Regions from separate parts of the Paractinoplanes hotanensis genome, predicted to be linked through region 3. Evidence: riboswitches for the same ligand, from Rfam matches in the RefSeq annotation. Region 3 holds a riboswitch; each other region holds the start of a gene.
What was found. Region 3 has a riboswitch for cyclic di-AMP ahead of LXN57_RS17930 (coiled-coil domain-containing protein). Riboswitches for the same ligand answer to the same signal wherever they lie in the genome.
Positions count from the first base shown of each region.

Region 1: it holds a riboswitch for cyclic di-AMP, as region 3 does, so the genes downstream of both, LXN57_RS28475 (C40 family peptidase) here and LXN57_RS17930 (coiled-coil domain-containing protein) in region 3, are expected to answer to the same signal.
Region 2: it holds a riboswitch for cyclic di-AMP, as region 3 does, so the genes downstream of both, LXN57_RS45525 (LysM peptidoglycan-binding domain-containing protein) here and LXN57_RS17930 (coiled-coil domain-containing protein) in region 3, are expected to answer to the same signal.

Region 1 covers NZ_JAMQOL010000041.1:50,847-60,600, reverse strand. Annotated here, with positions in the region: gene leuS (leucine--tRNA ligase) at 1-813, shown strand, start outside; gene LXN57_RS28490 (TVP38/TMEM64 family protein) at 1,238-1,993, opposite strand; gene LXN57_RS28485 (type 1 glutamine amidotransferase) at 2,043-2,753, opposite strand; gene LXN57_RS28480 (Mur ligase family protein) at 2,743-3,963, opposite strand; cyclic di-AMP (ydaO/yuaA leader) riboswitch at 4,420-4,605, shown strand; gene LXN57_RS28475 (C40 family peptidase) at 4,612-5,421, shown strand; gene mraZ (division/cell wall cluster transcriptional repressor MraZ) at 5,979-6,410, shown strand; gene rsmH (16S rRNA (cytosine(1402)-N(4))-methyltransferase RsmH) at 6,697-7,758, shown strand; gene ftsL (cell division protein FtsL) at 8,151-8,942, shown strand; gene LXN57_RS28455 (peptidoglycan D,D-transpeptidase FtsI family protein) at 8,947-9,754, shown strand, end outside.
Region 2 covers NZ_JAMQOL010000084.1:15,485-25,238, forward strand. Annotated here, with positions in the region: gene LXN57_RS45490 (toll/interleukin-1 receptor domain-containing protein) at 1-743, opposite strand, end outside; gene LXN57_RS45495 (hypothetical protein) at 792-938, shown strand; gene glgX (glycogen debranching protein GlgX) at 1,012-3,117, shown strand; gene LXN57_RS45505 (universal stress protein) at 3,276-3,707, shown strand; gene LXN57_RS45510 (M4 family metallopeptidase) at 3,842-6,055, shown strand; gene LXN57_RS45515 (PP2C family protein-serine/threonine phosphatase) at 6,162-7,406, shown strand; gene LXN57_RS45520 (STAS domain-containing protein) at 7,403-7,756, shown strand; cyclic di-AMP (ydaO/yuaA leader) riboswitch at 7,912-8,057, shown strand; gene LXN57_RS45525 (LysM peptidoglycan-binding domain-containing protein) at 8,060-8,680, shown strand; gene LXN57_RS45530 (WGR domain-containing protein) at 8,819-9,754, opposite strand, start outside.
Region 3 covers NZ_JAMQOL010000022.1:91,637-101,390, forward strand. Annotated here, with positions in the region: gene LXN57_RS17905 (hypothetical protein) at 1-144, shown strand, start outside; gene LXN57_RS17910 (ATP-binding protein) at 240-728, shown strand; gene LXN57_RS17915 (beta-phosphoglucomutase family hydrolase) at 816-1,556, shown strand; gene LXN57_RS17920 (glycoside hydrolase family 65 protein) at 1,617-3,980, shown strand; gene LXN57_RS17925 (coiled-coil domain-containing protein) at 4,054-5,082, opposite strand; cyclic di-AMP (ydaO/yuaA leader) riboswitch at 5,086-5,218, opposite strand; cyclic di-AMP (ydaO/yuaA leader) riboswitch at 5,430-5,563, shown strand; gene LXN57_RS17930 (coiled-coil domain-containing protein) at 5,567-6,607, shown strand; gene LXN57_RS17935 (ABC transporter ATP-binding protein) at 6,754-7,527, opposite strand; gene LXN57_RS17940 (ABC transporter permease) at 7,520-8,416, opposite strand; gene LXN57_RS17945 (TetR/AcrR family transcriptional regulator) at 8,595-9,197, shown strand; gene LXN57_RS17950 (Atu4866 domain-containing protein) at 9,306-9,659, shown strand.

The DNA of each region.
Region 1 (9,754 bases), on a different contig from region 3:
CTGTTCAACCAGGGCTACATCCAGGCCTACGCGTACCGCGACGCCCGCGGCGTCATCGTGCCCGCCGAGGAGGTCACCGAGCGCGACGGCAAGTACCTGTTCAACGGCGTCGAGGTCATCCGCGAGTACGGCAAGATGGGCAAGTCGCTGAAGAACGTCGTCACGCCCGACGAGATGTGCGAGCAGTACGGCGCCGACACCTTCCGGGTGTACGAGATGGCGATGGGCCCACTGGACGTCTCGCGCCCGTGGGAGACCCGCGCCGTCGTGGGGTCGCAGCGCTTCCTGCAGCGCGTGTGGCGCCTGGTGGTCGACGAGGAGTCCGGGGCGCCCCGGGTCAGCGACGAGCCGCTGGAGCCGGCGGTGCGCAAGCACCTGCACCGCACCATCGCCGGCGTCAGCGAGGACCTGGACGAGCTGCGCTTCAACACGGCCATCGCCAAGCTGATCGAGCTGACCAACACGCTGACCCCGCTGCCCACGGTGTCCCGCGAGGCGGTCGAGCCCCTGGTGCTGATGCTGTCGCCGTTCGCGCCGCACCTGGCCGAGGAGCTGTGGGCCAAGCTGGGCCACGCGGGCACGCTGGCCTACGCGCCGTTCCCGGTGGCCGACCCGGAGCAGCTGAAGGCCGAGTCGATCACCTATCCGGTGCAGGTGAACGGCAAGGTCAAGGCGCGCGTCGAGGTGTCACCCACCGCCGCCGAGGCGGAGGTGCGCGAGGCGGCTCTGGCGTCGGTGGTGGAGGCTCTGGCCGGGCGTCCGCCGAAGAAGGTCATCGTCGTGAGCGGGCGGCTGGTGAGCGTAGTCGTCTGACCCGCTCCTTGCTGCAAGAGCAAACCCGCCGTGCCGGCCATCAAAGGCAAACCCGCCGTGCTGGTCCTTGAAGGCAAACCCGCCGTGCTGGTCACGGCGGGTTTTTCCTTGCGCTTCTCATTCCGTACGGGCTACGTGCGGACCGGTCTGGGCCGAGGCGCAGCCTGTTGGCCCGGCAGGCCGCCCCCAGACGCGTTGCAGCCCAGGAAAGTTGTGCGCCCGGACGGTCGCAGCCCTGGAAAGTCGTGTCGCAGCCCGGGGAGGTCGTGCCCCCGGACGAGTTGCACCTCAGAAAGTCGTGAGCCGCCGGGGAGTGGAGTGCTGCCGGGAATCTCGTGCCCGGGACAAGCGAGAACCCGCCGGTGGAGTACCGGCGGGTTCGGCTTTGATGCTGATCGTGGGCGCTGCCCGTTGTGGCTGTTGGTCAGGCGGTCGCGGGGGCGGCCGTGGCGGCGGCCTTCTTGGCGGAGCGCTTCCACCAGATGATGATCGACGTCGTCAGGGTGAAGCCGATCAGGGCCGGAGCCAGCGACAGGGGGCTCATCTCGCCCGGGCGCACCACCGCGGCGCCGATCACGGCGTACGAGACGGCCGACGGGATCGAGGCCAGCGTGGTGCCGAGCAGGTAGCGCTTGCGGCAGACGCTGGTGGTGCCGTAGGCGTAGCCGATCAGGCCGAACGGGGCCAGCGGCAGGAAGCGGACCAGCAGCACCGCCGACAGGCCGCGACGGTTGAGCCAGCCGTCGAGACGCTCGAGCCGGCCGCCCGTACGGGCCGAAAGAGCGCCCCGGCCGACCCAGCGGCCGGCGTAGTAGGTGGCAGCCGCCGCGATCACCGCGGCCGCCAGGGCGGTCGCGGCGCCCGTGGCCGCACCCAGCACCGCACCGCAGGCCAGCGTGATGGCGGTGCGGGGAACCAGGACGGACAGGAGCAGGCCACCCACGACGGCCATGACGACGGCGGCGGCGGGGCCCAGCCGGGCGAACTGGTCGGCGATGTCCTGAAGCGGCAGGACGGCGGCAGCGACGGCCACAGTGGCCACCACCAGACCGAGGATGCCGAAGCGGATCAGACGCCGCTTCCAGCCCATCGAGGTGGCGGAGTGCTGCTGCGAAGGCTGAGGAACCTGAGAGTCCAGCGCGGGCTGTGCGCCCCGCGGGGCGATCAGGATGTCAGTCATGCAGGGTTACCGCCCAATGCTCGTCGGGTCAGGATCATGCAGGTCAGGATCAGGCGCCGGCGGCGGCGAGTCGTTCCGCTCGCAGTTTGTCGGGCCAGGTGTCGTCGACCGGGGAAAGACTATCCGCGCCTGTCGCCCAACGCAGTAGCAGATCGGCTATAGCTGGGTTGCGAGCGAGAGCGGGCCCGTGGGAGTACGTGCCGAGTATCTTCCCGTGCCATGCTCCCTCGGTCTGCCCGTCATTGCCAATACCGGCCGTCACCCGGGCGAGCGGGGCGACGCCCGGACCCAGGTGGGTGCGGCCGCCGTGATTCTCGAAACCGCTCAGCGGGGGCAGCCCCAGCCGGGGGTCGATGTCGCCGCGGATCTCGCCGACCGCGCGGGTCTCGCCCCGGTCGGAGTGCAGGTCGAGCAGGCCCAGCCCGGGGCATTTGGCACCCTTGGCGAAGAACGAGTGACCGAACAACTGGTAACCCGCGCAGATGGCCAGCACGGCTGCGCCCTGGTTGACCGCGCGGTGCAGACCGCCGTCGTTGATCAGGCGCTGAGCCGCCAGAGCCTGCGGGCCGTCCTCGCCGCCGCCGATCAGATAGATGTCGGCCGTCGAAGGCATCGGCTGGTCGGAGCGCACGGAGTAGGTCTCGACCGGGATGCCGCGCATCGCCGCGCGCCGGGCCAGGATCAGCAGGTTGCCGCGGTCGCCGTAGGTCGACAGCAGGTCCGGGAAGATCCAGACGATGCGTAGGGCCTCAGTTGACACGGTCCAACTCCGCTCGGATGTCCTGGAACGCCGTGTAGTTGGCGATCACCTCGAGGCGCCCCATCGGGACCGACCGGATCGCCTCCTCGAAACTCAACACGTGCCGGAACGGGATTCCGTTCACTTCGAGGCGTACGGCGAGGTCGAACGCCCGGTCGCCGGTGATCAGCACCGGGCGGTTGTGCAGGGGCGAGAAGTCGACGTCGTACAGCCACGAGGTGTCGAACCCGTCGGGGTCCCGCGCGTTGATGGAGAGCAGCGTGGGCGCCTGCTCGGCCATGTCGAACGCCTCGAGCCAGCTGGCCGGGTTCTTGGCCAGCAGCAGGCGGATGTTGCGGCCGTCCCGGTCGACCTGGGCGTAGCGCCCGGCGATCGAGGCCACCGTCGAGAGCCGGGGGAGCGCCTCGATCGGGCGGACCCCGAACTCGGCCGCCACGGCCAGCGCGGTCGCCGCGTTGCCGATGTTCACCGTGCCCGGCAGCTGCAGCTTCACCAGGTGCCAGTCACCGCGCGGGTCGACCACGCCGTCGTCCTCGACCCGCCACTGCGCCTGCGGGCGGCGCAGCGGGCAACCGGTGCACCACCAGTCGCCGTTGGCGCGCTCGATCGGGTGGCCGCTCTCGGGGCAGACGAAGGAGTCGTCGAGCCAGCGCTGGCCGGCGCTGAACCAGGTGATGTGCGAGGAGCCCTGCGCGGCCCAGACCACCATCGGGTCGTCGGCGTTGGCCACCACCGAGACGTCGGGGTGGCCGGCCAGCGCGGTGCGCCACATCTGCGCCATCATCGCGACCTCTTTGGCCCGGTCGAGCTGGTCGCGCGAGAGGTTGAGCAGCGCCACCACGCGCGGGTTGGTCTCGTCGATCACCCGGGCCAGGTAGTGCTCGTCGACCTCGAGCACGGCGAACGGTGTGGCGCCCGCCTTGGCCAGCGCCGACGTGTGCCCGGTGGGCATGTTGGCGCCGAAGGAGTTGGTGGCCACCGGGCCGAGCACCCCGAGCGCGGCCGCCGCGAGCCGGGTGGTGGTCGTCTTGCCGTTGGTGCCGGACACGAGCGCGATCGCCCGGCCGGCGGCCAGGTGGGTCAGCAGCTCCGGATCGATCTTGAGGCCGATCCAGCCGCCGATGACCGAGCCGTCGCCGCGTCCCGCAGCCCTGGAGAGCGCGGCCGCGGTCTTCGACACGGAGGTCGCGACCTTGGCGCGCAGGGGCATTTTCCCGTCCGTCACGGCGACGAGGGTACCGGAACGGCAGGTTACGTCGAGTTGCCGAGAGTCCGATTTCAGCGTCCCGGGGCGGACGCTCCGGACAGCCATCGAGATCGGCCGTTCGGCCCACCCCATTTTGGCCGGTGAGAAAGGTTTGAACAGCGGAAGAGTGAATATCGGGCGACCGTCACCCCGATGGTGGCGAAGAATTATGTGTTCTGATTCACCCGTAACTGTAGACCGGTAGTGATTTGTCGATCACTCCTCGTTATGGCATTTATCGTCGCCTGGTAACAAATCGGACAGTGGTCGATATGCCAAACACTCTCAGTGACGAAAGCGGATACTGCAACCTTCGAGAAATTCGGGTAGCAAGGTCTGGCCGGCGGCACCCGCTGCCCGACTCGCGACGACCTGGTTCACGCCGAGCCCTGCCCCGGGCCGGTCGACGCGACCACCCGAGCACCATGTACGACCAACACAGGCATACGGGGGCAGGGACGGGGGACCCAATTCTGGTCCTCTCCGCGCCACCCGCTCCGGTGGCGACCACGGAGAAGACCTTGGGGTGAAGTCGCCTAACGGTGACCGGGCAGCCTTCCCGCCCGAACCCGACAGCTAACCTCGCAGGCGTGCCGGAGGGATATCTCTACCGTGCACGAACACAGTTCGAGCCGTGGCCGCCGCATGCGTGGCGCCGGCACCATCGCACTGTCACTGGGTCTCTGCCTTTGCGCCGGCCAGCTGGTCGCAGCCTCGCCGGCCAGCGCCGCCACCGTCACCCCCATCATGGCGGCGGCTGCCTCGGCGAAGGTCAAGCCCGTGGTCAAGACCTCGTACTCCACCCGGAAGGTCAAGTCCGGCAAGAGTGTCAAGGTGACCGCCAAGTACATCAACCCGGTCAACGGCAAGGTCGTCACGTCCGGCACGGTGCGCCTGCAGGCGTTCCGCAAGGGCAAGTGGGTCAACCAGACGTCGAAGAACCTGGGCAGCAGCGGCTCGGTCGCGCTCTCGTTCAAGCCTGGCACCAGCGGCTACCTGCGCGCCGTCTACGCCGGATCCGCGAAGTTCGCCTCGTTGACGGGCGGCAAGACGTATGTGAGCGTCGTGCCGAACGGCAACAAGATCATCAACGAGGCGAAGAGGCACGTCGGTTCGCTGTACAAGTTCGGTGCGGCCGGCCCCACGCGCTTCGACTGCTCGGGCTACACGATGTACGTCTACAAGAAGACGATCGGCAAGAAGCTGCCGCACAAGGCGAACCTGCAGCAGAAGTACGGCAAGTCGGTCGCCAAGAGCAAGAAGCAGATCGGCGACCTGATCGTCTTCCGGAGCGGCTCGTACGGGTCGCACGTCGGCATCTATGCCGGCAGCGGCTACATGTACGACTCGCCGCACACGGGCGCGCGCGTCTCGAAGCGCAAGATGTACGGCTCCAACTACGTGGTCCGCCGTCTGGTCTGACAACCGGGCACGGATCAGCAACTCAGCGGGGCGCGACCGGTTCGGTCGCGCCCTTGCTGTCAAGGACAGCCCGACCGGCACAGCCGGCCGGGCTGTCCTTATATATGCGAGTGGCCCGTGCGGCGCTCCACTACCCGGCCCGCGGTCCACCGCTCACTGCCCGGCGCCCCACCATCCGCCCCGGGGTCCACCGCTCACTGCCTGGCGCCCACCATCCGCCCCGCGGTCCTCCACTTTCCTCCCCCGGGTGGGTTGACAGGTTTCTTGTCTGGCGGCTTTGGGCGTGTTCGTCACGATTCTCAGCGGGCGCGCTGGAGGATGTCGGAAACCGGACGGGGTTGATCATGGTCTCGCCCTCCACTCGGCACCCCCCTCCCTGAGCTGGGGTTTCGTGTGCGAGCAACCTTCGCGACCCCGTCCATTCCGCTTGCGGGTGGAGGGAAGTGGAGTAGAGTGGAGCACAGTGGCAGGGCCGATGGCGAACCTCACCTGAGCGACCTGCCGACCCGAGTTGACAGGCGGACCGCGAACCGCCCGGGGGCAGGGGGTGGGCGCCGATGTTCCTCGGCACGCACACCCCACGCCTCGATGACAAGGGGCGGCTGATCCTTCCGGCGAAGTTCCGAGATGAGCTGGCGGGAGGCGTCGTGATCACCAAGGGGCAGGAACGCTGCTTGTACGTCTTCCCGATGCCGGAATTCCAGCGCATCGCCGGTCAGCTGCGGGAAGCGCCGGTCACGAACAAGGCGGCCCGGGCTTACGGCCGGGTCTTCTTCGCCAGCGCGCACGACGAGATCCCCGACAAGCAGGGCCGGGTCACCATCCCGGCGCACCTGCGGGGCTATGCGGGTCTCGACCGTGAGCTCGTGGTGATCGGGGCCAGCACCCGTGTCGAGATCTGGGACAAGCAGTCCTGGGAGGACTACCTCGCGGCGAGCGAGGACGAGTTCGCCGACATCGAAGAGGGGGTGCTGCCGGGCGGACTGTGAGGCGTGGCACTCGGCTGGGCCCGCGAAGGCCCGGACGTCGCGTTTTCCGTACTGCGAGATCTCCAGCCGCTCCCGCACCTGGCGCCTCTTCCCCGGCGCCAGGCGCGTGTACGGCCCAGGGCGAGCCCGATGGCAACGGGCGAGCACCCGGGCACGAGCGGATGGGGATCTGGCGGTACGGACGGGCGTCCGGGAAGCGTCGCGGAACGGTGACGGACGCGGCGGTGTGAGAGACAACCGGCAGGTCGGTGCCGGCGGGCGCGCGTGACAGCGAGTGGGGGTCGACATGGGGGAGCTTCGCGGCACGCACGTGCCGGTGCTGCTCGAGCGTTGCCTCGAGCTGCTCACCCCGGCCCTCGAGCTGCCGGGCGCCGTGCACGTCGATTTCACGCTGGGCCTGGGCGGTCACGCCGAGGCCGTCCTCGAGCGATTTCCCGAGGTTGTGCTGGTCGGGCTCGACCGCGACACCGAGGCGCTGACCCACGCCGGTCATCGCCTGGCCCGGTACGCCGGCCGCATGCGCCTGGTGCACGCGGTCTACGACGAGTTGCCGCGGGTGCTCGAGGAACTCGACCTCACCGAGTTCCACAGCGGACTGTTCGACCTCGGTGTGTCGTCGTTGCAGCTCGACGAGGCGGACCGCGGCTTCGCGTACGCCCAGGACGCTCCGCTCGACATGCGGATGGACCAGACGACGGGCTTCACGGCCGAGCAGGTCGTCAACGAGTACGAGCCGGGGGTGCTGGTGCGCATCCTGCGCCAGTACGGCGAGGAGAAGTTCGCCACCCGCGTTGTCTCGTCGATCGTCCGCGAGCGCCAGAAGGGCCGGATCACCTCGACGGCGCGACTGGCCGAGCTGGTCAAGGAGTCGATCCCGGCCGCCGCGCGGCGAACGGGTGGAAATCCCGCGAAAAGAACGTTTCAAGCGCTACGTATTGAGGTAAATGGCGAGCTCGCCACGCTCGAAGCGGCCATCCCGGCGGCTTTGGACGCGTTGGCGCCGAAAGGGCGCCTTGTGGTGATGAGCTACCAATCTTTGGAGGACCGGATCGTCAAGCGCGCCCTCACCGCGAGGACGCGCAGCACCGGGCCGGTCGACCTGCCGGTCGAACTGCCCGGGACGGGTCCGACGCTGCGGCTGCTGACAAGGGGGTCAGAACCGCCCAGCGAGCAGGAGGTCGCGGAGAACCCGCGAGCGGCTTCGGTGAAGCTGCGCGCGGTCGAGCGCCTCGATCGGCACGACGGAACTACCGGGGCCGCCCGCGAACGGCCCCGACTGTCTACAACGCACGGGGGACAAGGGCGGTTACGCCCGGGGGCACGTGAAGAGGGGGAGGGGGAAGCATGAGCGAGCGCAACCAGGCGCCGCGGTCGGGGGGCCGGACCGCGGATCCGCAGCGTCCGACCACCGGGCGCCGCGACACGACGGGTGTGAGCCGCGATGCGGACGCTCCGGGAAACGCCGGCCGGGGGGCGCGGCGATTCACCGGTGCCGAGGACGGCGGCGGGCCACGCCGGTCCGACACGCGCCGGTCAGGGATGCGGAGCGACGATCGCGACGCGAGCCGGCAGCGGGGCGAGGCACGTCCGGCGCGTTCCGCGCCGCGGGGTTCCGATTCCGTACGGGGTGAGCCGCGCGACACCGAGGCGGTGCGCAACCGGACCAGGGAAGCCGGAACTCCCCGCGGCAAGGCGCGCGACACGGAAGGCGTTCGCGCCCGGAGCCGGGATGCGGACGGCGTGCGCAGCCGCACGCGGGACACGGACGGCGTGCGGGCCAAGGCGCGCGACGACGTGCGAGCCAAGACGCGCGACACCGATGGTGTGCGAGCCAAGGCGCGCGACACCGACGGTGTGCGGGGCAAGGCGCGCGACACCGGCGCGGTTCGGGCCCGGGGCCGGGACACGGAAGGTGTGCGGGCCAAGGCGCGGGAGGCTTCGGGCGTACGGGAAACGCGGGACCGCAAGGCCGGCGTGCTCGGGGGCCGGGGCCGGATCGCGGGCGGCCGCAAGGTCGAGGCTCCGGTCGACGGCGCCGCCGCGCTCAAGCTCGAGGTCTCGGCCGAGCCGCTGCGGGCGACCGACGCGGCCGCCGCTCCTCGTCTGCGGGTCGCCCCGCCGCCGCCGATCCACGGTGGACCGCGGGCGCCGTTCGTGGCGACGGTGATCGGCGTAGTGATCGTCGGGGTGCTGGGCATCCTGCTGGTCAATACGAAGACCAACGAGAACTCGTTCCGCATCGCCGACCTGCAGAACCAGAACACCGCGCTCGAGAACCAGCGTCAGGACCTGGAGAACCAGGTGGTCGAGGCGTCGAGCATCGGCAACCTGGACGCCGCGGCCCGCCGCCTCGGTCTGGTCAAGGCGGACGACGTGGCCCAGATCCGGCTCCCGGACGGGAAGATCATCAACTTCCGGGGACCGGCCACCGGCAAGCGTTCGCCGACCGCCCAGGAGGGACTGAACGAGGGCACGCCGGTGACCGACAAGGGGGCCGACAACGTGACGCCCGCCGACGGCGCCGGGCGGTAGCCGGATGCCGCGGGCTGACGACACTCCACCGCGCCGGGGCGCTCAGCCCCGGCGCGGCACGTCTCGTGACGTGCCGGCCGACGACGACGCGACGGGCAAGCCGAGCCGGGGATTCGGCGGCATCGGTGACGCGCGGGCCTACACCCCGCGCGGGCGCACCGTGGCCGAGCGCGACCAGCGCACCCGTTCGCCGCGGGCCGGGCGCACCTCCGATCCGTTCCGCCCGGCGCTCCAGGTGCTCGACGGCGGGCAGCCGCCGCGCCGCGGGCGCCCGGCGGCCGAGCGCGAGACCCCGGTCGAACCGGAGAAGAAGGACAGGAAGCAGCCGCCTCGCAGCCGCCGGCCCGAGCTCGACTTCGACGACGAGCCGGAGGAGTTCGACCGCCGGCGCGGCCGCACGACCGCCCGCACGGGGTCGGCCGCGCGCACAGTGGCCGACAAGCCGCGTGGCCGGACGACCGCGACCAAGCCGGCTCGGCCGGGGCGGGTCACGGCCTCACCGCGTACGCCGGGGAAGGCCGCACCACGACGGACCGTGAGTGGACCGCGGGTCGACCGCGCCGTCCGCGCGGTCGCGACCGAGCCGCCCAAGCTGGCCAACAGCACCCGGCGTCTGCGGATCGGGGCCGTCCTCGCGCTGTCGTTGTTCGTGATGATCGGCGTCCGGCTGGTGATCCTCCAGGTGGCGGCGTCGCCCGAGGACGCCGACCGGCTGATCGAGCTGCGCGAGAGCCGCCTGGCCGAGGTGCGGCTGCCGGCGCCACGCGGCAGCATCCTCGACCGGGACGGCACCGTGCTCGCCCACAGCGTGG
Region 2 (9,754 bases), on a different contig from region 3:
GCAACGATCCGCTCGGCTCCGTCGATTCCGTGGATAGCCGCCAGGCGCCGCAATTGGTACTCAGGTGACGCGATGGCGAGGCCCAGGACGCCGCCCTTGCTGAGAATCTGCTCCAGTTCGCGGATCAACCTGGAGTGGCGGGTGCCCTGCGGGTCGCTCGGCGATGCGGCATCGTTCCTCCGGCTCACCGAAGCGGGGACGGTGTCCGGTGGGCCGGTGCCATTCTTGTCCTGGTCGGGTCGCCAGGTCGGAAACTCCGGGGGTTCGCCGAGGGGGATGTCGTCGAACTCCGGCCGTTGCAGCAGAAGCCGGAGCAGTTGCTCTGCGCCGGCCTTGGTGAAGTCGGAGACGGTGTACACCGTCGTCGAGGAAGGAGTCAAGAAGTCCGGAACTCCGGCGAGAGTCTGACCCGGTAGGACGACCGGCACAAATTTCTGAAGATCGTCCTGTGTGGCGTAGAACGCGTCGCGCACCAGCCGGGCCTCCCACTGCACGCCGCGGCCGTGGTCCGGTCCTGATCGGCCCTCCGCTCGCTGTCGGTACAGGTCGGAAGCAACGCAGAGCACGACATCTGCCTCACGGATCTGATCTGCGGTCCACAGGGCCCAGTCTTGCCGCTGACCCGCGGCCACCATGTCCAGGCGTGCGTCGATGCCGTTCGCACGTAGGAATGCCCAGAGCTCGCGTACGACGTCGTCGTGCTTTTCCTGGTGTGCGTAGGAGATGAAGACTCGTCTGGACAAACCGTCACCCCGTATCCGAGCCGGCCAGCGCGCTGAGACCGGCGAGGCATGACCACTTCCAGTGTTGTCGGCCAGGATGATGAACCTACAACAGTCGCCGGCATCACATGGCTGTCCGTGCGGTTGCTGGCGGTTGTCGACGTGGACGACCCGATCGTCCCGTCCCAGGCGCTCGAGATCACCCTGGAGTGGTGAAGGACTCGGTCTGATCCGGCTCGAACTGGGTAAACGAGTCTGTCCGACCCTGAGAGAGACGAGTAGCCGCACCATGATGATCTGGCCTGGTTCGCCGTACCCGCTCGGCGCCTCCTACGACGGCGGCGGCACGAACTTCGCCCTGTTCTCGGAAGTCGCCGAGCGCGTCGAGCTGTGCCTGTTCGACGACGACGGCACCGAGACGCGCATCGACCTGCCCGAGCGGGAGGCGATGGTGTGGCACGGGTATCTGCCGCGGATCGTGCCGGGGCAGCGCTACGGCTACCGCGTGCACGGTCCGTACGACCCGGGCGCCGGGCTGCGCTGCAATCCCAGCAAGCTGTTGCTCGACCCGTACGCGAAGGCCATCGAGGGACACAACGACTGGAACGAGGCGTTGTTCTCGTACCGGTTCGGCGATCCCGACGCCTACAACGACGACGACTCGGCCCCGTACGCGATGAAGTCGGTGGTCGTGAACCCGTACTTCGACTGGGCCAACGACCGGCCGCTGCGCATCCCGTTCCATCAGACGGTCATCTACGAGGCGCACGTCAAGGGCATGACCGAACACAACCCGCGGATCCCCGAGGACGTCCGGGGCACCTACTCCGGCCTGGCTCACCCGGCGATGATCAAGCACTTCAAGGAGCTGGGTGTCACAGCGGTCGAACTGATGCCGGTGCACCAGTTCGTGCACGACAGCAACCTGGTCGAGCGTGGCCTGCGCAACTACTGGGGCTACAACACCATCGGCTTCTTCGCGCCGCACAACGACTACGCGTCCTTCGGCGGCCGCGGCGGGCAGGTGCAGGAGTTCAAGTCGATGGTCAAGGCGCTGCACGCGGCGGGCATCGAGGTGATCCTCGACGTGGTCTACAACCACACCGCCGAGGGCAACCACATGGGCCCCACGCTGTCGTTCAAGGGCATCGACAACCCGGCGTACTACCGGCTCGTCAACGACGACAAGCAGTACTACTACGACACCACCGGCACCGGGAACAGCCTCAACGTGCGCCACCACGAGTCGTTGCGGCTCATCATGGACTCGTTGCGCTACTGGGTGACCGAGATGCACGTCGACGGTTTCCGGTTCGACCTGGCCGCCGCGCTGGCCCGCGACTTCCACGAGGTGAACCGGCTGGCCGCCTTCTTCGACCTGGTCAACCAGGACCCGGTCGTCTCGCAGGTCAAGCTGATCGCCGAGCCGTGGGACGTCGGCGACGGCGGCTACCAGGTCGGCGGCTTCCCGCCGTTGTGGACCGAGTGGAACGGCAAGTACCGCGACAGCGTGCGGGACTTCTGGCGCGGCGAACCGGCCTCGCTGGGCGAGTTCGCGTCCCGGTTCGCGGGCAGTTCCGACCTGTACGAGATCGACGGACGGCGGCCGATCGCGTCCATCAACTTCGTGACCGCGCACGACGGCTTCACGCTGAACGACCTGGTCTCGTACAACGAGAAGCACAACGACGCCAACGGTGAGGGCAACCGCGACGGGGAGAGCCACAACCGGTCGTGGAACTGTGGCGTGGAAGGCCCGACCGACGACTCGGAGGTCGTCGCGCTGCGCGAACGGCAGAAGCGCAACTTCCTGGCGACCTTGCTGCTGTCGCAGGGCGTGCCGATGATCGCGCACGGCGACGAGCTCGGCCGCACCCAGGGCGGCAACAACAACGTCTACGCCCAGGACAACGAGATCAGCTGGATCGACTGGGCCGACGCGCGCCACCACGACGTGCAGACCGTCTTCACCCGGCAACTGACCCGCCTGCGGGCCGAGCACCCGATCTTCCGCCGCCGCCGCTTCTTCACCGGCGCCCCCGCCGGCGAGTCGAAGCTGCCCGACATCGCCTGGCTGCGGCTGGACGGCACGCCCATGCGCGACGAGGACTGGTCGCCCGAGGCCTCCCGCACGGTGGCGGTGTTCCTCAACGGCCACGGCATCCCCGAGTCGGACGCCCTGGGCGAGGCCATCGTCGACGACTCCTTCCTGACGCTGTTCAACCCGTCGCCCGAGGAGGTCGAGTTCACCCTGCCCGAGCCGGCCTACGGCCAGGCGTGGGAGATCGCCGTCGACACCGCCGACCCCCTGCTGGCCAACGCCGGCACGGTCAAGGCCCAGGAGGGCGTACGGGTCCCCGCCCACGCCATGCTCGTGCTGCGCTGCCAGTACTGAGCGACTCAGCTGTCCGCGTCCGGCCGGGCCACGGGTTCCTGGCCGGACGAACAGGGTCACGCGACCAGAGATGTCGATACGCGCACCTGTCTGCGGTTTCTCCGGGCCGCGTTGCTTTCGCGCGTCGCCCGTCCTGTAATCGTCAGCGGAGGTGCGTGATGAGCGAATGGACGACGATCGTGGTCGGCGTCGACGGTTCCCCCGGCAGCCGGAAGGCCCTCGCATGGGCCGCGGCCGAAGCCGCAGATCACGGTTCCGGGCTGCTCGTGCTCAACGTCTGGGAGCACACTCTGCTGCCGCCGGCGGGTAGCGTCAGCGTGTCGGAGCGCATGGTCCCCGAGCCCAGCCGGACCACCGCCGACGAGCTGCTCCAGGTGATCAAGGAGGAGCTCGGCGAGAACCCGCCGGTCCCGGTCAAGGCCCACGTCCGCCAGGGCCGCCCCGCCAGGATCCTGATAGACGAGTCCGAGGGCGCCGACCTGCTCGTTGTCGGCCATCGCGGCCTCGGGGGCTTCGCCGGACTGGTGCTCGGCTCGGTCAGCCAGCACGTGGCCGCGTACGCGAAATGCCCGGTGACCGTCGTCCGGTGAACCGCGGGCGTACATAGACGAATCTAAATGGAAACTTAAGTTTTACGTGTGTCGATCCCCCCTGTCGCGGGCAAACGCGACATGATCTCACGTATCGACAGGCATTAATGCCTGTGATCGTGGGGAGGAAACACGTGAGATTTGCTGTCGCGCTGGCCGGCGCTATCGCCCTGGTCAGTGGGAGCCTGGTGGTCACCACCACGAACGCGCAAGCCGCGCCGGCCACACCCGGCTCGTCACTGCTCGACCAGGCCGGTTCGGCGATCAAGAAGTCCGGTCAGGACAGGTACACGGTCTACAGCAGCAAGAAGGGGACTGTCCGCTACACCCGCACCTACGACGGCCTGCGCGTCGCCGGCGGTGATCTGGTCATCCGCACCAAGGCCGACGGCACGTACGCGGGCTCCTCGGTCGGTCTGGTCAAGCCCCTCAGCCTGGGCACCAAGCCGTCGGTCAGCGCCGAGCGGGCGGCGGCCACGGCCAAGGGCGAGTTCGAGGGCGCCATCACCGGCGCCGGGAAACCGGAGCTCTTCGTCGACGCGACCAGCGGCATCGGCCGGCTGTCGTGGGAGACCGTGATCACCGGGTGGCAGCCGGACAAGCAGACGCCGTCGCGCTTCCACGTCATCTCCGACGCGCTGACCGGGGCCGTCGTCGGCTCGTACGACGAGATCGAGAACGTCGCCGGCACCGGCAACAGCATCTATTCCGGCGCGGTCGCGCTCGAGTCCACGGCGGCCGGGTCCTCGTACAACCTGGTCGATCCCACCCGCGGTGGCGGCCTGACCTGCGACATGAACAACCGTACGTCGGGCGCCTGCACCACCTTCACCGACGCCGACAACACCTGGGGCACCGGGGCCGCCGCCGACCGGCAGTCGGCCGCGGTCGACGCGCACTTCGGCGCCGCGGTGACCTTCGACTACTTCAAGGACGTGCACGGCCGCAACGGCATCTTCGGCGACGGGCGGGGCGTGCCGTCGCGGGTCCACTACGGCAGCAACTACGTGAACGCGTTCTGGGACGGCGCGCAGATGACCTACGGCGACGGCAGCGGCAACGCCAAGCCGCTGGTCGCGCTGGACGTGGCCGGGCACGAGATGGCGCACGGCGTCACCGAGAACGTGGTGCCGGGCGGCCTGACCTACTCCGGCGAGTCCGGCGGCCTGAACGAGGCCACCAGCGACATCTTCGGCAGCATGGTCGAGTTCCACGCGAACAGCGCGACGGACGCCGGCGACTACGACATCGGCGAGAAGATCGACATCAACGGCAACGGCTCGCCGCTGCGCTACATGTACAACCCGACGCTCGACGGGCGCTCGCACGGCTGCTGGTCGACGAGCACCCGCAGCGTCGACGTGCACTACTCGTCCGGCGTGGCCAACCACTTCTTCTTCAACCTGGCCGAGGGCAGCGGGGCCGGTCCGTACGGGACCTCGCCGGTCTGCGGCACGGCCGACCCGGTGGTGGGCATCGGCAAGGAGAAGGCCGCGAAGATCTGGTTCCGGGCGCTCGACTCGTACTTCGTCTCGAACACCGGCTACGTCAGCACCGCGACCCCGGGCAACACCGCGCGGGCCTATTCGCTGTCCGCCGCCAGCGACCTGTACGGCTTCTGCGGCGCCGAGTACAAGGCGGTCCAAGCCGCGTGGACCTCGGTGAACGTGGCCGGCGCCGACGAGGAGTGCTCGACCGGCAACGACTTCTCGGTGGCTCTCTCGGCGGCGACCGCTGCCGTCGGCCCCGGCGAATCGACCACGGTCACGGCGACCACCGCGCTGGTCAACGGCGAGGCGGAGCCGATCACCTTCGCGGCCGGCGCCACCCCGGCCGGCGTGACCGTCTCGTTCGAGCCGGCCACCGTCACGGCCGGTGAGTCCACCACGATCACAGTGAGTGCTGACGCCACCGCGGCACGGACGAGCGGAGCGATCCGGATCACCGCGACGGCCCCGTCGATCACCCGGACGCGGGACCTGACGGTCACGGTCAACAGCGGCGCGCGGTGCGCCGCCACCAGCACCACGGCCGTGCCGATCCCCGACAACACGACGGTGACCAGCACCGTCACGATCGACGGGTGCACCGCCACGCCGTCGGCGACGAGCGGGGTCGAGGTGCACATCCGGCACACCTACATCGGTGACCTGGTGGTCAGCCTGATCGCCCCCGACGGCACGGCCTACGTCCTGCACAACCGGGCCGAAGGCAGCACCGACAACATCGACCGGACGTACGCGGTCAACCTGGCCGGCGAGACTGCCGACGGCACCTGGACCCTGCGGGTGCAGGACGCCGCCACGGTCGACACCGGCGCCCTGACCGGCTGGACCCTCTCGCTGTGACGGATCGCGGTGCCCGCCGTCCGGGCGGGCACCGCTGTCCCCCGCACGCTCCGGACGACGCCCGACCGGCTCAGCCCGGTGCGCGCGCGGACATAAGCTGAGTGCCATGGATCGAGCGACCGACCTGCGCTGGTACGAGGCGCTGCAGCAGATCTTGGCGGGCGCCCACCTGTGGCGTCCGGACGAGGTCGCCCCCGCCCTCGACGTGGTGATGGCGCGGCTCAGGATCCGCACCCGCATCTGGGTGGTCAACTACGAGCAGACGGCGCTGACCCCCCTGCCGCAGCCGGGTCCGGCGCCCGAGGTCCTGCCGATCGACGGCACCCTGCCGGGCCGGGTGTTCACCCGGGTCCGCTCCGCTCCGGCCGGCGACGGGCCCGGCTACCGCTGGTGGACCCCGATGGTCGACGGCACCGACCGCCTCGGCGTGATCGAGTTCGTCGGCGGTGACGCCGCCGTGGCCCGTGAAGAGGCCTTCCCGGAGCGTTGTGAACTGGTCGCCGGCCTCGTCGGCCACCTGATGAACAGCGCGAAGCAGCGCGGCGACCACCTGGAACGGGCCCGCCGGTCCCAGCCGATGTCGACCGCCGCCGAGCTGCTGTGGGCGTCGCTGCCACCGCTGACCGCCAGCTTCGACCGGGCCGTGGTCAGCGCCGTCCTCCAGCCCTGCTACGACGTGGGCGGGGACGGATTCGACTACGCAGTCGACGACGGTGTCATGTGGCTCGCGGTGCTGGACGCGGCGGGCCGCGGGCTGGAGGCCGGCCTGACGTGCACGGTCGCGCTGGCCGCGCTCCGGGCGGCCCGGCGGGCCGGCGGGGGACTGGTCGATCAGGCGCGGGCGGTCGACACCGCGCTGACCGGGCAGTTCCGCGACAGCCGCTTCGCCACCGCCGTACTGGCCGAACTGCACCTGGACACCGGCCGGCTGCGCTACCTCAACGCCGGGCATCCGGCCCCGGTCGTGCTGCGCGGCGGGCGCGCGGTGCTCGAGCTCAAGGCCGGTCGCCGCCTGCCGCTGGGCTTGCCCGACGCGGCGGCCGAGGTGGCCGAGGAGACGTTCGAGCCGGACGACCGGCTGCTGCTCTACACCGACGGCGTGACCGAGGCGCGAACGTCCGGCGGCGAACGGTTCGGCCTGTTCCGCATGATCGACCTGGTGGAACGCAACGCCGCAGCCGCGCTGCCCGCGCCCGAGACGGTGCGCCGGCTGGCCCGGGCGGTCATCGAGCACCAGGGCCGGCCGCCTGCCGACGACGCCACGCTCGTGCTCGTCGAGTGGTCGGCGGCCGCTTCGTTGAATACTCTGCCGACGGCAACGCAGCCGGACGAGATCGAGGAACCAGCATGACCGAACAGCTGACGGTGACCGTCGGTAAGGCCGACGGCCGGGACACCGTGCTGACCGTGAGCGGTGAACTCGACCGTGACGTCACTCACGTGCTCGAGGAAGCCGGCGAGGCCGCGCTGGCCTCCGGCGTCGAACGACTGGTGCTCGACCTGCGCGGCCTGACGTTCTGCGACTCGAGCGGCCTGCGCATCCTCGTCCAGCTGCACCGGCTGGCCGAGGACCGGGGCGTCTCGCTGCGCCTGGCCGAGCTGCACCCGTCGGTCTCGACGGTGGTCGAGGTCGTCAACCTCGACCGAATGCTTGCGCTGTACCCGACGGTCGCGGCTGCGCTGCTCCGACCTGCGGGTTAAGGCCGATACGGGCCACTCGCCGGGACATTCGCGGATCTGAGAGCCTTTTCACCTTCCGCCCTTCGGGCTTGGCCGTACGGGCCCGGGCGTGGATACCGTCGGCCGGTCCGCGAACGTGGACGCCCCGGGCGGAACGCCGAATCCCTGCCGCCGCCCCGAGGGAAACGAACCCAGGCATGGAGCGGGGGAACCACACGTTCCTCGGCGCGCCGACGCGCGCCTCGGGGTGAAGCCGCCACGTGCGGCCGGGCACCTCAGCCCGAACCCGACAGCTCACCTCGCAGGCGTGGAGGTAGCTCTCTCATGGCATTTGCACAGAAGACCCGTGTCGCGCTCGGACTGGCGGCCGCGGGTGTCGCCGGCGCGGTCAGCCTGCTCGGCCCGGCCTCCCCGGCCCAGGCCGCAGTGAACTGGGACGCCATCGCCAAGTGCGAGTCCGGTGGCAACTGGAGCATCAACACCGGCAACGGCTACTACGGTGGCCTGCAGTTCAGCCGCAGCACGTGGAAGGCGTACGGCGGCACGAAGTACGCCGCGACCGCGAACAAGGCCACCAAGGCCGAGCAGATCAGAATCGCCGAGAAGGTGCTGAAGGGCCAGGGCATCGGCGCCTGGCCGACCTGCGGCAAGAAGGCCGGCGCAGCCAAGGCAGCCGCCAAGAAGTCGACCGCCGCGAAGAAGTCGGCGACCGCGAAGAAGTCGGCGACCGCGAAGAAGTCGGCGACCGCCAAGAAGGCGACGGCCGCCAAGAAGTCGACGGTCAAGGCCACGGGCAAGCACTACGTCGTCCGCTCCGGCGACACCCTGGCCAAGATCGCCGCCAAGAATCACGTCAAGGGCGGCTGGAAGACCCTTTACCAGCTGAACAAGTCGATCCTGGACAGCCCGGACATGATCTTCCCGGGTCAGCGCCTGGCGCTCTGACCGCTACCGCCCCGGCCCCGGTTGCGGGGCCGGGGCGGCTCGGAGCCGATCGAGCACGCTCGGAGCCTGCGGCGACATCGCCGTGGGTGCGGCCACGCTCGGTGCAGGCGGCGGATCTCGCCGTGGGTGCGGCCACGCTCAGAGCAGGCGGCGGATCTCGCCGTAGGTGCGGTAGAAGCCGCCGCGGGCGGCCTCGCGCACGCCGGTCACGACGTAGCGGCTGCCGCGTTCGCGGATGCCCTTGGGGAACTGGACCTGCCAATCCTGGTGGTAGCCGGACGAGACCACGCGGATGCGCAGGCGGCCGCCCTCTTCGATGCACTCGACGACCACGCCGCCGGCGATGTCGTGGACGACCTCGACCGTTGTGGACGGCACGACGGCCGGCATGCGGGGCGGGGCCTTCACGTCGACCGGCTCGGGGATCGTGCCCGCGACGGCGGCCTGGATGGCCGGCTCGCTCGCGTCGATGCAGGACAGCGATCCGTCGGTGGTGACGATGTAGAGGCGCTCGTCGTGGTATTGCATCGAGTAGGCCGAGCCGCAACCGGTGGACAGCTTCCACAGGCGGGCGCCCGAGGTGTCGAAGCAGTAGATCGAGGAGCTGCTGTCGCCGGCGAAGATGTAGCGACCGTTTTCGGCGGTGGCGCAGGAGAAGACGGGGGCGTCGCACTCGTACGTCCGGCGGTGGACACCGTTCTTGCCGAGCTGGACGACCTGGCGCCGCCCGGTGCCGGCGTAGAGCGAGTCGCCCTCCTGCCAGCCGAACAGCACATTGCTGGTTCGCGTGTTCCACAGCTCCTGCCCGGTGCGCCAGTCGTAGCTGGTGACGCCCTTGGAGTGGCCGTGGTGCACGGCCCGGGTGTCGCAGCGGACCATCCAGGCGCTGGAGCCGTGGCCCTGACGGCGCCAGAGGAACTCGTCCTCGTGGTCGATGGCGGCGATGCCGCCGCCGGAGTCGGAGACCCCGAGCACGCCGTCGTGGATGTCGAGCCAGTAGATGTCGATGTCGGCGGCGATGCGGTAGGCCAGCCGGGGCACCTTGCCGGAGAGGTCGTAGACGTTGCCGTCGTC
Region 3 (9,754 bases):
CTGCTCTTCGGCTTCGTCGGCACCCAGCTGGCGTGGACGTTGCGGCCGTTCTTCGGCAGCCCGGACAAGGACTTCAGCCTGTACCGGGACATCGACGGGAACTTCTACGCGGAGATCTTCCGGACGATCGCCGACCTGTTCTGATTCACTGCCGGGCCCATCCGACCCTGGAACGGACGGAAACCGAAACGTGGACGCGTGGTGCCACCGAGGTGGCACACCGCGTAGGCTGCACCACGGTGGAGGACACAGTGAAGCAGGGTGTGCGGCCGGCTCCGGGGACGGAGGCGGTCCTTGCCGAGCCGTTGTCGCGGGACTCCGGCCGGCTGGCCGACCGCCGCTTCGGCCGCGACGACATCGCCCAGGTGCGTCACGAGGTTTCCGCCCGTCTGCGTGAGGCCGGTCTCGGCGGTGACCGTCTGCACGGCTTCATCCTCGCCGTCAACGAGGTCGTCACCAACGTCGTGCTGCACGCCGGGGGCACCGGGCGGTTGCTGCTCTGGGTCTCCGGCGGCTCGGCGTGGTGCTCGGTCACCGATTCCGGCCCCGGCATCCCGGCGCGGTTCCTGGCGTCTCCCGAGGTGCCCGAGGCGTTCGAGGTGGGCGGCCGGGGCATCTGGCTCGCCTACCAGCTGTGCGACGAGGTCACCGTCGCGACCGGTCCGATCGGTACCACGATCGGGTTGCGGATCTTGATCGCCACGCCGGTCGACACGAGTTCGCAATAGCACGTTGAACTGGGCGTAAACCCGCCGTCGAAACGTGAAGCAGCCCTTCCGGACTCATGGGTGCCGAGGTGCGACTACATTGGGCGCGTGCTCGGACTACCTACTCATGTGACTGCATGCCTTTTTGATCTTGATGGCGTGCTCACCCAGACCGCCCTGGTGCACAATGCTGCCTGGAAGCTGACCTTCGACGAGTTCCTCGAGAAGTGGTCGGCGCAGCACGGGCAGGAGTTCGTGCCCTTCGATTCCGGCGCCGACTACCACCTATATGTCGACGGCCGGCAGCGCGCTGACGGTGTTCGTACCTTCCTGGCCTCTCGCGAGATCACCCTTCCCGAGGGCAGCCCGGACGACGGTCCCGACCTGCAGACCGTGAACGGCGTCGGCAACCGCAAGAACCTCCTCGTCCTGCAGAAGATCAAGGAGGGCGCCGTCCAGGTCTACGACGGATCGGTCGCCTACCTGAAGGCCGCGCGTGACGCCGGCCTGCGGCGCGCCGTCGTGTCCGCGAGCGCCAACTGCAAGGACGTCCTGGAGGCAGCGGGTATCGCGGACCTCATAGAGGTACGCGTGGACGGGATCACCGCCCGTGAGCAAAACTTGCCCGGCAAGCCCGCACCCGACACGTTCCTCCTTGCTGCCCAGAAGCTCGGCGTTCCGCCCGAGAACTGTGCCGTCTACGAGGACGCTCTGGCCGGGGTCGCGGCGGGCCACGCGGGCAAGTTCGGGATAACGATCGGGGTTGACCGGGTGGGCCAGACTCAGGCCCTTCTGGACAACGGTGCCGACATCGTCGTCACCGACCTGTCCGAACTCCTGACGCGCTGAACGCGTATCAGCGTTTATATCGAAAGACTTTCTCCTTTCTGATTTTCGAGAGGCACCACCGTGATCCGTGAACGGGCATATCCCGTGGACCCCTGGCACATCCGGGAGACGCGACTCGACCTGGATCTGCTGGCCCAGTCCGAGTCCGTGTTCGCGCTGGCCAACGGTCACATCGGGATACGCGGGAACCTGGACGAGGGTGAGCCGCACGGCTTGCCCGGCACCTACCTGAACTCGTTCTACGAGCTCCGCCCGCTGCCGTACGCGGAGGCCGGCTACGGCTTTCCCGAGTCCGGCCAGACGATGGTCAATGTCACCAACGCCAAGCTCATGCGGCTGTTGGTCGACGACGAGCCGTTCGACGTGCGCTACGGCGAGCTGCGGTCGCACGAGCGCGTGCTCGACCTGCGGGCCGGCACCCTCGAGCGCACCGTGGAATGGGTGTCTCCTTCCGGACAGGCGATCCGGGTCCGCAGCGTACGAATGGTCTCCTTCACCCAGCGTGCCGTGGTGGCCTTCCTGTACGAGGTCGAGCCGCTCGACGGCCCGTCCCGGCTCATCCTGCAGTCCGAGCTGGTGGCCAACGAGCAGCTCCCGCCGATGAGCAAGGACCCGCGGGTCGCCGCCGTGCTCGACCACCCGCTGCAGGCCGAGGAGATGCTCGAGCAGCGCACCGGCGGTCTGCTGGTGCACCGCACCAAGGCGAGTGACCTGCGCATGGCGGCCGCGATGGAACACCTGGTGGAGACGCCGGGCAAGCACGCGGTGACCACCGAGGGCCACCCGGACTGGCTGCGGACGACCGTCGCCTGCAAGCTCGAGCCGGGCCAGAAGCTGCGCGTGGTCAAGCTGGCCGCGTACGGCTGGTCCAGCCACCGCTCGCTGCCCGCCGTACGCGACCAGGTCGGCGCGGCACTGGCCAGCGCCCGGCTGGACGGCTGGGAGGGCCTGGTCGAGGCCCAGCGCGACTACCTGGACGCCTTCTGGGACCACTCCGACGTCAAGGTCGAGGGCGACCCCGAGGTGCAGCAGGCGGTCCGCTTCGGACTGTTCCACACGCTCCAGGCCGGCGCCCGGGCCGAGCAGCGGCCGATCGGCTCCAAGGGCCTCTCCGGGCCCGGATACGACGGCCACACGTTCTGGGACGCCGAGACCTTCGTGCTGCCCGCCCTCACGTACACCCAGCCGTCCGCGGCGGCCGACGTGCTGCGCTGGCGCCACTCGACGCTCGACCTGGCCCGGGAGCGGGCTCAGACGCTCGGTCTGCAGGGTGCGGCCTTCCCGTGGCGCACGATCCGCGGGCAGGAGTGCTCGGCCTACTGGCCGGCCGGCACGGCGGGCTTCCACATCGGCGCCGACATCGCCGACGCGGTCCGCCGCTACGTGCAGGCCACCGGCGACTACGACTTCGAGCGTGAGGTCGGCCTCGAGCTGCTGATCGAGACCGCCCGGCTGTGGCGCTCGCTGGGGCACCACGACCGGCACGGCCGCTTCCACATCGACGGCGTCACCGGCCCGGACGAGTACACGGCCGTGGTCGACGACAACATCTACACCAACCTGCTGGCCCAGCAGAACATGCTGGCCGCGGCCGATGCGGCCAAGCGGCACCCCGACCTCGCCCGCAAGCTGGGCGTGGACGACGAGGAGACGGCGAGCTGGCGGGACGCGGCGGCCTCGGTGCACATCCCGTTCGACAAGGAGCTGGGCGTCCACCAGCAGTCCGAGGGCTTCACGCGGCTGCAGGAGTGGGACTTCGAGAACACCCCACCCGAGGCGTACCCGCTGCTGCTCAACTACCCGTACTTCGACCTGTACCGCAAGCAGGTGGTCAAGCAGGCCGACCTGGTCATGGCGATGTACATCCGCGGTGACGCCTTCACCCCGGAGGAGAAGGCCCGCAACTTCGCCTACTACGACGCCCGTACGGTGCGCGACTCGTCGCTGTCGGCCTGCGTCCAGGCCGTGATGGCGGCCGAGGTGGGCCACCTCGAGCTGGCCCACGACTACCTGGGCGAGGCCGCCCTGATGGACCTGCACGACCTGCACCAGAACTCGCGGGACGGCCTGCACATCGCGTCGCTGGCCGGCACGTGGATCTCGCTGGTGGCCGGTCTGGGCGGCATGCGCGACTTCAACGGTCAGTTGTCGTTCGCGCCGCGCCTGCCCAGCCGGATCAACAACCTGGAGTTCTCGCTGCTCTGGCGCGGGCTGCGGCTGCGGGTGAACGTGACCGCGGAGGACGCCACGTACTCGCTGCGCAACGGCGGCGGATCGGCTCGCCTGGTGCTCCAGCACCACGGCAAGGACGTCGAGGTCACCCAGGTCAAGCCGGTGACGGTGCCCATTCCACCGGCGCACCCGGTCGGCCCCGCGCCGGTCCAGCCGGCGGGGCGTGCTCCGGTTCGGCGGGCCACCTCGTAAGCGGACAGCAAAAGGGGCCCCGGATTTCTCCGGGGCCCCTTTTCGCGTACTCGAGGCTTCTCGCCTCTCGATATCAGAGCATCGACACGTGCACATGGTCGGTGTGCGCGCTTGGCCCGCTGTAGGAACTCCAGCCCCTGGTCGGGAACCAGATCTGCTTGTACCAGATGACGTAATAGATGCCGAGGCGGTCGGCATTACGCACGAGGAATGCCATCAGGTTGTTGCCGTAGGTCTTCATGTCCGCGTTGTGCGCGACCGCGAAGCCCCGATCCTGCAACGACCAGTCGCAGGCCCGGCCCTTCGGGTGTTCGAACGGCCCGCCGTTGCGATGACAGCCGACGAACCGATCGAAGCCGGCCTTCTGCGTTTCCTTCAACATGTGCAGCGTGCGCGCGGTGATGCAGCCGCCGGTCGTCGGGTCGTCGACGTTGCAGGGCAGGCTCGGGAAGCCGCCGTTCGAGTCGCGCGGAGCCGGCGCCGCGGTCGGTGACTCGGCGAGCACGACGCCCTGGGTCAGGCTCTGACCGCCGACCAGGGCGAGGGCCTTGTCCGCGGCCTCTTTCTGCTTGCGCATCACGACCAGGCTGGTCTGCTGCTTCTTGACCTCGGCGTCGAGCGCGGCCTTCTTCGAGTTGACCTGGTCGATCGCCTTGTTCAGCTCGGCCAGCTTGCGGTCCTGAATGGTGTTGATCTCTTCGAGCGAGACGGCCTTCTGCAGGAAGTCGCTCGAGCCCTGGCTGCCCAGCAGGAAGCCGGCCGTGCCGAGGTGGCCGGTGCGGTACTGCTGCGCGGCGATCGCGTTGACCTCGGGCAACAGGGCGAGGCGCCGGCCCTGGGCCACCTTGATCTCGGCGGCCAGCCGCTTCTGCGCCTTCGTCGACCTCGCCACCGCGGCCTTGGCGGCGACGAATTTGCGGTTCGAGGACTCGATGACGTCGTCCAGAGTCGCGTTCTTGGCGACTGAGCCGCCCGCCTCGTCGGGCGTGGCCGAGGAGCCATCAGGCTCGGCGCTCGCCGGGGAAGCGGGTGCGGCCAGGAAAGACAGGGCCACGATCGGCGCCAGGGCAAGCATCAGCCACCGGCGGGGTCGTACGGTCAATGCAGTTCCTTCCGGTAAACCGCCGACCGGGTTAGCTGACGGGTTCGGGACGGAAGCGATCCCTACCGCTTGCGCGGATACACCCCACTGACCTGGTTCCCCGGCTCGCCTCGCGGCGATTGGGCGGTGGCCTGCCGGCACCTCGGGGGCGGTGCCTCGGTGGCAGAACCGGCGGCCAGTTTACCCGAGAGTTCGCTTCGCTTCAGCGCTGCGGAATGGCAAATTTCGTAGTCATGCCAACACATTCCGTAATTCTCGTGACTGATGGTCGTGGTCGAATTGCACTGCGTGCGATAACTGTCGATTGCTCGATGAGTTGGGTATGGTCGGTGGCGGTCCTCACCCCCAGGGGGCCGCCGCCTAATCGCCTTCACGGCGAGCCGGGGAACCAATCTTTCCGGGGTGAATCCGCGCAAGCGGTAGGGATCACTTCCGTCCCGAACCCGTCAGCTAACTCGGTCGGCGGCCGACGGAAGGAACAGGTGTGCGGCACAAGACTGTCCGGCGAAGATTGGCATCGTCATTGGCGTTGCTCATCGCGATCTCCGGCCTCGCGGTCGCGGTGGCCGGTCCGGCCGGCGCGGCCCCCGGCGACAACGGCGACGACGGCGAGGGCGCTCCCAAGTCCCTGATCCAGCAGCTCCAGGCCGCCTCCAAGGGCTTCCTCGAGGCCCAGGAGGCGCTGACCAACTCCCGCAAGCGGCAAACCCAACTGGCCGCGAAGGTCAAGCAGCTCGACGCCGAACTCGGCCCGCGCCAGGCCGCGATCGACGAGATCGTCCAGCAGTCGTACCGCACCGGCCGCCTCGGGCCGATGACCGCGCTGCTCACGGCCAACTCGTCCGGCAGCTTCCTCGATCGGGCCGAGACGCTCGAGACCGTGGCGGTCAAGGAAAACGCCGCTGTGGCCGATCTGAAGGCCAACCGGGACGCGCAGCAGCGGGCCAAGCTCGCCATCGACGCCGAGGTGCGCAACCAGCAGAAGCAGGTCAACCTCATGGCCAAGCGCAAGGTGCAGGCCGAGAACGCGCTGAAGGCGGCGAACGCCGGCGAGGACGCCGACGAGCCGTCGGACAGTCAGGCCAGTTCGAGCAACAAGGCCAGCCCGGCTCCGCGCAACCGGGACGGCTCGCTGTCCGAAGAGGGCTGCACCCGGAAAGACCCCACCACCAGCGGCTGCCTGACGCCCCGCACGCTGCACGCGCTCAAGGAGGCTCAGGCCGACGGGTTCACCCGCTACGTGGCGTGCTTCCGCGAGCAGAACAGCGGCGAGCACCCCAAGGGCCAGGCGTGCGACTTCGCGGCCGAGAAGAACGGCTTCGGCGGGGTCGCGTCGGGCGGTGACAAGACGTACGGCACCCGGCTGGCCAACTACTTCATCAGCAACTCGAGCCGGCTGGGCGTGCTCTACGTCATTTGGTTCAAACGCATCTGGCTGCCGAGCAGTGGCTGGAAGTCGTACTCCCGAGGAAACGGGGACCCTTCCAGCGACCACACGAACCACGTGCACCTCTCGGTGCGGTAACTCTGGCTCCGCTTCGCTCCGCGAGCGAGCGCCTTTGTAGCTGGTGAGATGGGACGCGATTTTCCGCCGTCCGCAAACCCTGCGGCCGTCGAAAAACCGAGCCCCATCTCACCAGCGGCGCTCGCGGGCCTACGCCTCCTACCTACTCACTTGTTGACGTAGGTCTCGTACTCCTTGAGCACGTCGTCGGTCAGGCCGTCGGCCCGGATGACGCCGGATTCCAGCCAGATGGTGCGCTCGCACGTGTCCCGGATCGACTGCTCGCTGTGGCTCACCAGGAAGACCGTGCCGGCCTCCTTGCGCAGGTCGCGGACCCGTTGCTCGCTGCGCTTGCGGAACTTGGCGTCACCGGTGGCCAAGGCCTCGTCGATCAGCAGCACGTCGTGCTTCTTGGCCGCCGCGATCGAGAACCGCAGCCGGGCCGCCATGCCGGACGAGTACGTCTTCATCGGCAGCGAGCTGAAGTCGCCCCGGTCGTTGATGCCGGAGAACTCGATGATGCCGGGCGCCTGCTCCTTGACCTCGGCCGGTGACATGCCCATGGCCAGGCAGCCCAGCTCGACGTTGCGCTCGCCGGACAGGTCGTTCATCAGCGCCGCGTTCACCCCCAGGAGGGATGGCTGGCCGGCCGCGTAGATGCCGCCGCCGCGCTCCACCGGCAGCAGCCCGGCGATCGCCCGCAGCAGCGTCGACTTGCCGGAGCCGTTGGTGCCGATCAGGCCGATCGCCTCGCCCTTGTAGGCCACGAAGCTGACGCCCTTGACCGCGTGCACCTCGCGCACGGCCGCGCTCTTCTTGCCCGTCATGATCCGCTTGAGGCTGGCCAGCGGGCTGTTCGCGCCCGGCGCCACCGAGCCGTAGATGCGGTAGACGATGTTCGCATTGTCCGCGATGACGGTTGGTTGCCGCTGGTCAGCCACGGCCGTAACCCTTCTCTCCGCGCCAGAAGTAGACGTAGCCGCCGAACCCGACAAGCACGGTCCAGATCGCGGCCTGCAGCCACAGCAGCGGTGCCGACGTGGCGAGATCGACGTTCTCCATCAGCGCGTGCCGGACGAGCTCGATGTAGATCAGCATCGGGTTGGACTCGACCAGCGCGAGCTGCCAGCCGTCGATCCGCTCGGCGAAGAACGTGACCGGGTAGAGCACGGCCGAGCCGTACATCCAGATGCGCAGGATGTAGGGGATGAGCTGGCGGATGTCGGTGACCTTGGAGATCAGCCGGGACACGAACAGCGCCAGGCCCGTGTTGAAGATCGTCTGGAGCACGAGGGCCGGGATCAGCAGCAGCCACTGGAGCGTGATCGGCTCGCCGGTGAACAGCACGATCGCGACCAGCACGATCATCGAGGCGATCATGTTGCGCACCTCGACCAGGCTGACCGCGATGGGCAGGCTGGCCCGCGGGAAGTGCAGCGCCCGGATCAGCGCGATGTTGGCGGTGATCGACTGCGAGCCGGCCTGAACCACCGACTGGGTGAAGCCGAAGATGAAGACGCCGGCGCAGAGGTACGCGATGAAGTTGTCGACGTCCTGCTTGGTGTTGATCAGAACACCGAAGATCAGGTAGTAGACGCCGGCGTTGATCAGCGGCGTCAGGAGCTGCCAGACCACGCCCAGCTTGGTGCTGCCCAGCGAAGCGCTCACCTTCGCGTTGGCGAAGGCGGCTATGAAGTGACGGTACGACCACAGATGCCGGGTGTATTCCGGCAGGCGAGGCAGGCGCCCCGCCTTCGTCAGGCCGTGACTCCTGGCCAGCTCGGTGAGCGATGGCCCGGTGTCGGAATCGGCAACCGCCGTCTGAGCCATGGGGTGGTGCTCCGATCTCGTCGGCCCGTGAGGGATACCGGGCCCTGGTTCCTTAGGCGAGAACACTTAAGCAGCATGTCAAGTCGTCGCCGATGGAACGGCTTCGTATCGACGTCCGGAGAGGCTATCCGACCAAACGGCGGAACGCAACCGTTACGTCCTGGCGTATAGTGACCGCGTGGCGACTGGAAAGCGAGCACCTGCCGGGGCGGCCGTGCTGCGGAGCGACATCACTGTCGCCATCCGCGACGCCGTGATGCACGAGCTGGCCGAAGTGGGTTACGGCCGGCTCTCCATCGAGGCCGTGGCCCGCCGGGCCGGCGTCGGTAAAACGGCGATCTACCGGCGCTGGAGCAACAAACTCGAGATGGTGCTCGAGATCGTGTCGGACGTGGCCGGCCGCAGCGTGCCGCTCCCCGACACCGGTAGCTTTGCCGGCGACCTCCAACTGATCATGATGATCGTGAGCCGTGCTCTGCGACACCGGATCGCGTCCCAGATCATTCCCGACCTGATGGCCGAGGCGGCCCGCAACCCGCAGATCGCCGAGACCCTCCAGAAGGCGCTGCGCACCCACCAGCAGGCCGTCGGCGAAAAGCTGGTCGGCTCGGCCGTGACGCGCGGAGAGCTGCCCGAAGGCACCGATCCGGACCTGGCGGTCGACCTGATCCTCGGGCCACTGTACTGGCGTCTGGCCGTCTCGCGCACCAAGCCCGACGGCGCCTACCTCGAGAAGCTCATGGCCGCGGTGACGGCCGCCCTGCGCAGCACGGCGAACTGACGCCCGGCCGCGCGCCGCGTGCAACCGGGTTGCACCGGCCGGTTGCCGCGAGTCGGCCCGGGGGCTGCCGATGGTGAGGGCTCCATGCCCCCTGCCCTCGGAGCCGACATGCACCAGCACGTGGACACCGCCGTTCTGGACGCTACCGCCCTGATCGCGATCGCCATGGGCGGGCAGGCGGCCGAGCAACCCGGCACCTCGGGGCGGAAGCCCACCAGGGTCGCGGTCTCGGCGCCGGTCGGTATCTGGCTCAGCGCGGACGGCACGGTTCGTCTCGATATCAGGACGGACGGAACGTACGCGGGGAAGGTGGCGGGGCGCAAGCGTCGCCCGCAGGGCACTTACGACCTCGCCGGCCGCACCCTGACCCTCAGCGATTATTCCGGCCTGCGAACGCCCGTGTCCGTGGGCGACGAGGTGCTCGAGATGGCCGGCCACCGCCTCGGCCGAGCCGGGTGGTGATCCCGCCGCGCCTGATAGTGCGGGGGACGACCGGCCCGCCCCCACCGGATAGGGGACGACGGGTCCGCCCCGAGGCGAGGGCCGGCCGGCCCTAA